Undibacterium sp. 5I1: one gene and its partner. The protein of the gene in region 1 interacts with the protein of each later gene in a pairwise test. Links are inferred from orthologs where the notes say so. Each region holds a gene or a part of one and is shown in the gene's direction. Other genes may lie near its edges. The genes, in order: tsaE and rlmB.

Region 1 (3,311 bases):
ATTGACCAGTGATTATATGGACAACTAAAAATACACCACCCTAGTATTTAATAAATAGTCTTTAAGACTTATTTACTACGAACCAACTCAGAACTGACTGCAAACTAACTACCAACGTCAGTAGCATCAGCAGAGGCAAGCGCAATTCCATGCTGATACAAAGCCCAGCGGACATGCTCTCTGACCATCTCAGACGGATGCGTCAAGCGTGCTTGCAAAGCACTGACGATGGTCTTATCGCCACGTAAAGAATCGGCAGCATTACCCAAACCCACGGCCAGATTACGCAACCAGCGCTCATGCCCAATACGGCGGATCGCACTACCCTCCAGGTAGCGCATAAACTGCGGCTCAGTCCAGGCAAACAAGCTCACCATGCTGGCGCTGTCCAGACCATTTCTCACCTCAAAATCATCCACGCTCGCCTTTTGAGCAAACTTATTCCAGGGACAAAATAGCTGGCAGTCATCGCAACCATAAACACGATTGCCGATCAACGGGCGCAATTCCACTGGAATACTACCGTGCAGTTCTATCGTTAAATAAGAGATACAACGACGGGCATCTAATTCATATGGCGCGATAATCGCCTGGGTCGGACAAACACTGATGCAAGAGCTACATTGCCCGCAATGGTCACTGACCGGCGCATCCACCGGCAAAGGAATATCCACCAAAATCTCCCCCAGAAAAAACATCGATCCGGCTTCACGACTCAATAGCAAAGTGTGTTTTCCACGCCAGCCCATACCTGCTTTTTCTGCCAGAGCCACTTCCATCACGGGAGCAGAATCAGTAAACACGCGATAACCCAATGCCCCGATGCTGGCTTCAATCCGCTCCGCCAATTGCTGCAAACGATTACGCAATACTTTGTGATAATCACGGCCACGCGCATAGACCGAAATCACGGCGGTATCGGCACCATGGGATTTTTCTTTGACGCGCCAATCGCCGTCACCACTTTTGGGTAAATAATTCATGCGAGCAGAAATCACCCGCACCGTACCTGGCACCAGCTCAGCCGGGCGCGCGCGCTTCATGCCGTGCGATGCCATATACGCCATCTGGCCGTGATAACCGGCATCGAGCCAGGCTTGCAAACCCGGCTCGGCCTGCGACAAATCAACGTCGGCGATCCCCAACTCGGCAAAGCCCAGCTCTTTGCCCCAAGCTTTGATCTGATCTGCCAACGCAGACAAATCGGCTAAATCATGCATAAGTGAGACCCGGCGCGGTATGATGGCGACTGCACTGATGGTGACTGCGCTAATGGTAAATACAATGCGAGCCTGAGATAATGGTGGCAGGCAGCAAAGCCATCTGAATTAGAACTTACGCAAAATTGTCCCAGCAAGGCATAGCAATGTCGACAGCACTCTTGCACGACTAGGAGCTGCAACGTAGCGGGAGCAGCTTTGCGTAAATCCTGTGAATTGAAAAATTGAAATTTCATGTTTAGTCTTACAGCAAATGTCTCATTATAAAACGACCCTCGCGGATGAAGCCGCAACACAAGCTCTGGGCAAACGTCTGGCATTGCACCTGCAAGCCGGGCTGAGTATTTATTTACACGGTGATCTGGGTGCAGGTAAAACCGCCCTGACCCGCGCCATGCTGCATGCAGCAGGACATCAAGGCCATGTCAAAAGTCCTACCTATAACCTGGTCGAAACTTATACCGTGCAATTGCATGGGCAAGCGGTGAATATTCTGCATTTTGATCTGTATCGGATGACTAGCCCAGAAGAATTTTTAGAAGCTGGCTTCCGCGAAGAATTCAATGACAGCACAATTTGCATAGTCGAATGGCCAGAAAAAGCCGATGGCATCTTGCCACCCGCCGATTTGAACATCTTTTTAAGCGTCGCAGGCGAGGGGCGTAAGGTAGAATTGCAAGCCTTGTCTGACAAAGGTAATGCATGTTTAGCAAAATTGAATTTCGCTCCCAATCTGTAAGCCAAAATGATGCGCTATTAGACACAGCTGAGGGCGCAACTACTATAAGCGCAAATAAAGGCGTAAAAACCCGGCGCACCTTCCTCAAGGCGGGGAGCACACTACTCATTTCCATCGCCGTCCCCAGCCTTATCCCGAATATTGCTCAGGCAGCCCAAATTTTGGCAGTACGCGTCTGGCCTGCTGACGACTATACCCGCGTCACGCTGGAAAATGACAGCGACTTAAAGACCAGCCATTTCATCGTCAAAAATCCAGAGCGTCTGGTCGTAGATATTGAAGGGATAGAACTCAACCCTACCCTCAAAGAGTTAGTCGCAAAAATTCAATCTAACGACCCCTACATCAAACAAGTACGGGTAGGACAAAATCGCCCTAATGTCGTCAGGCTGGTGTTTGATCTGAAAGAAGAAGTCAATCCACAAGTATTTACGTTACAGCCCGTCGGCAATTACAAACATCGCTTAGTGTTTGATCTGTACCCATCCAACCCACCCGATCCTATCGCGGTAATGATAGAAAAAGGCAACTGGAACACTGAACTACCAAAAGATCTGACGCCATCTAAACCCGAAAGTCCGGGATTGAAACCTGAAATCAAGCCCGAACTAAAGTTTGGGAATAAACAAGAAAATAAAACTGATCCGGCAAACTCCGAAACAAATAAAGTACCAGAAAAAAATTCAGGTCTAACCCGTATGATCACGATCGCAATTGATCCGGGTCATGGTGGCGAGGACCCCGGTGCGATCGGGCGTGGCGGCAGTCGGGAAAAAGATGTCGTACTGTCGATTGCCAAGCGTTTAAAAGCAAAAATTGAGCAACAACCCAATATGCGCGTGATGCTGACACGCGATGCGGATTTTTTTGTGCCACTGAATATGCGGGTACAAAAAGCCCGCGCCGTGCAGGCCGATTTATTTATGTCCGTACATGCAGATGCGTTTGTTAATTCCAGCGCGCGCGGCTCCTCCGTATTTGCGCTATCAGAAAAAGGAGCCAGCTCCACTGCGGCACGCTGGATGGCAAACAAAGAAAATTCGGCAGATCTGATTGGCGGCGTGAATATTAAAACTCATGACAGACAACTGGCCAGCGTCTTATTGGACTTATCCACGACGGCGCAAATCAACGACAGTCTGAAGTTGGGTAAAGTCGTGCTGAATGAGATCAAAGGCATTAACGACTTACATAAAGGCTCGGTCGAACAGGCGGGCTTTGCGGTACTCAAAGCGCCAGACATCCCCAGCATTCTGATCGAGACAGCGTTTATCTCTAATCCGGAAGAAGAAGCTAAACTGACCGATGATGCTTATCAGGATCAAATGGCAGATGCGATTGTCAAAGGGATA
Region 2 (3,256 bases), 1.1 Mb from region 1 along the record:
AGTCGGCCTTAATTTAACGGGTGGGGATAAACCATCCGCCTCTGATTATGCTGAACTCATGGGCAAAATCAAAGGGCGTCCAGACTCCAGTTTGCTGCAAACCATGTTGCTGCGCTCTATGCAACAAGCGGTCTACAGCCCGGATAATATCGGCCATTTTGGTTTGTCCTATGACGCTTATGCGCATTTCACCAGCCCGATCCGACGTTATCCTGATCTGTTGACGCATAGAGCGATCAAAGCCATTTTGTTAGGCAAAAAATATGAGCCAAAAGGGATAGATACCAGCTTGCTCAATACGACGGTTTCTAATGCCGCGCGCAAACAGCAAATTATTGATAAGGCTGCTGGTAAAAAGCCCAAAGCAGAGCAAGATCTGACCATTTGGGATGCTCTTGGTGTGCATTGCTCTGCAAATGAGCGCAGAGCAGATGAAGCGTCCCGCGACGTGGAAGCCTGGCTGAAATGTTATTTCATCAGGAATAAACTCGGTGAAGAATTTAGCGGCACTATTTCGGGCGTAACGCAGTTTGGTATTTTCGTGCAATTGGATGATATTTATATCGAAGGCTTGGTGCATATTACTGAACTTGGTGCTGATTATTTTCAGTTCGATGATGCACGTCACGAGTTGCGTGGTGAGCGCACGGGCAAGCGTTATCAATTAGCAGACAAAATCAAAGTGCAGGTAAGCCGGGTTGATCTCGACGCACGCAAAATTGATTTGGCAATCGTACCAGCCAGCGGTGCTGCTGCTCGCATTGCACCAGCGGCAGATGCCCGTGGTAATTCAGGCGCTACTGAGCGCGCTAAAGCAGGTAAAGCCAGCGTAGGTAAAGCTGGCGTGAAGACAAATAAGGCAAGTGCAAAAGCGCCGAATAAAACCGCAGCTAAAGCCGCTAGTCCGGCTGCGAATTCGCGTTCCGGTAAGCCTGCAACCACCGAACGCGCACCTCGCGCAGCATCTAGGAGCGGCAAAAAGAAACGGTAAAAGAAACAGTAAAAGAAATGATCAATTCCTGCATCAAAAAGCACGTAATTGAAGGTGCTTAAGTAAAACAGATATGCACACGATATGTTGGATTTGCTGCAAATGTAGTAAGTGCGACAAACATAGTAAGTTTCTGACGTAGTAAATATTCCGTGTGATCTGTGGTACATGGAATGAACGCCCCATTTAGTTGAACAAAGAAATAAATTAAAGAAGTAAATAATGAAAAATAAAATGATTTTTGGTTTCCATGCTGTGACATCTCGTATTCGTCATGAGGCGTCCTCAGTAGAAGAAATTTACGTGGATTCTTCGCGTGTTGATGGCCGTATGAAAGACCTGTTAAGTGCAGCAAAAGCAGCAGGTGTGCGTATTATTCCGGCAGATGATCAGCGTTTATCCAATATTGTCGGCACTCGCCGTCATCAAGGTGTTGTGGCAAAAGCAGGTGAGTTATCTTTAGCACGCAATTTGGATGAATTATTGGATGCAATTGAAGGCCCACCCTTATTGCTCATCTTGGATGGCATCACCGATCCGCATAATCTGGGCGCATGTTTACGGGTGGCTGATGGTGCCGGTGCACACGCAGTCATTGCGCCAAAAGACCGGGCTGTTGGTTTAAACGCGACTGCAGCCAAAGTCGCCAGCGGCGCGGCAGAGACGGTGCCGTACATCACAGTAACGAATCTGGCGCGTACTTTGCGTGAATTAAAAGAACGCGACATCATGTTGGTTGGTACTTCTGATGAAGTGGATAAGACGATTTACGACGTTGATTTTAAGGGCGGTATTGCGATCGTTATGGGGTCGGAAGGCGAGGGCATGCGCCGCTTGACTAGAGAAACCTGCGATGCATTGGTTAGTATTCCAATGTTTGGTTCGGTTGAAAGTTTAAATGTCTCAGTTGCCTCTGGCTTGTGTCTATACGAAGCTCGTAGACAGCGTTTGCCGGGTGTCCGATAATATTCTTGTCTCTATATCGACATTTCTTTAGCGGTGCTCTGATCTCTTCATCTTAGCGCGGACTCCTCAGGAGTTCGTTTAGTGTCGGCAGGAATTTTCTGGACGCGCTAAGATGCATCTCCCTTTTGGTTTCTGCCATTCTCATTCTTTTATTTTTTACAGATCACATCATGTTTAGCCGCTTGCGCGAAGATATCGCCAACATCATCCAACGAGATCCTGCTGCCCGCAATACTTGGGAGGTCGTGACTTGTTATCCAGGCTTTCATGCAATCTTGATGCATGGTTGGGCAAAGTGGTGCTGGACTCGTGGTTTGAAGTGGCTGGGGCGTTTTATTGCCCATTTGGCGCGCATCGTGACTGGCATAGAAATCCATCCGGGCGCAACCATAGGACGCAGAGTTTTTATCGATCATGGTTTTGGTGTTGTGATTGGTGAGACCGCGGAGATCGGTGACGACTGCACGATCTATCAGGGAGTGACTTTAGGTGGGACCTCACTCTCTAAAGGCGCTAAGCGGCATCCGACTTTAGAACCAGGTGTGATTGTCGGTGCCGGTGCTAAAGTGCTAGGTGGTTTTACGATTGGTGCAGGTGCCAAAATTGGTTCTAATTCTGTCGTGGTTAAACCCGTGCCAGCTGGCGCAACTGCCGTCGGTAATCCGGCTCATATCGTAAAAAAAGAATCCGCGTCCGATGCTGGTACAGGCAATTTGTTTAGTGCCTATGGTGTAACGTCGAACGGTGATGATCCGATTTCTAAAGTGCTACATAAGTTGATCGACCATGCCGCCGCACAGCAAGAGCAAATAGAAAAATTAACCATCGCACTTGCCAGTGCAGGCATCGCCTGCGAGCAACAAGCGGCCACCGATAAGCTCAATCCAGAACAAATTAATAGTTTGGTTGATTGATCTGAGGCGATTATTCTATTTTTATAGGACTTACGCAAAATCGATAATGTACTTTTTCTTTTCTTACAGAGCTAAAATAACTTAGTCGGCCAGACCCTGGAAATATCAATCAAAAATGGCATTGAATTACATGTCGGATTGATATACTCCCCCTTAAATTCGTCAAAATAGCCATATTGACCAGGTTATTATTGGACGTTTAAATATACTGTATAGGAGTATATTTAAGATGAGAGTATTCAGCTCGCTTTAGATGGAGTGCCAATGCGTGTTCCATCAAACTGATAACTGACGAATTCTCCATTGTCGTAGAGCGCAAGCCAGCCACCACGAGCTAGCTCCGTTATGCCTACATCGCAATCCCAATCAGGTAAGACATAGCGTG

Evidence for each region.
Region 2: the proteins of tsaE (region 1) and rlmB interact in binary tests that used the Escherichia coli proteins (3 or more experiments, as listed by UniProt). The link is inferred for Undibacterium sp. 5I1 from one-to-one orthologs.

Annotation. Positions count from the first base shown.
Region 1 is NZ_JAVIWI010000001.1:2,727,153-2,730,463, forward strand. Bases 236-3,216 are described here. They hold tsaE (tRNA (adenosine(37)-N6)-threonylcarbamoyltransferase complex ATPase subunit type 1 TsaE), read left to right. Parts: upstream 236-1,473; coding sequence 1,474-1,959; downstream 1,960-3,216. Other genes in these bases: queG (tRNA epoxyqueuosine(34) reductase QueG), read right to left, coding at 236-1,220; RGU72_RS12045 (N-acetylmuramoyl-L-alanine amidase), read left to right, coding at 1,923-3,216. Also shown: more of queG, read right to left, coding at 105-235; more of RGU72_RS12045, read left to right, coding at 3,217-3,311. UniProt on the Escherichia coli protein: Required for the formation of a threonylcarbamoyl group on adenosine at position 37 (t(6)A37) in tRNAs that read codons beginning with adenine.
Region 2 is NZ_JAVIWI010000001.1:1,594,597-1,597,852, reverse strand. Bases 160-3,085 are described here. They hold rlmB (23S rRNA (guanosine(2251)-2'-O)-methyltransferase RlmB), read left to right. Parts: upstream 160-1,213; coding sequence 1,214-1,957; downstream 1,958-3,085. Other genes in these bases: cysE (serine O-acetyltransferase), read left to right, coding at 2,128-2,871; rnr (ribonuclease R), read left to right, coding at 160-991. Outside these bases: more of rnr, read left to right, coding at 1-159; RGU72_RS07135 (UDP-2,3-diacylglucosamine diphosphatase), read right to left, coding at 3,111-3,256. UniProt on the Escherichia coli protein: Specifically methylates the ribose of guanosine 2251 in 23S rRNA.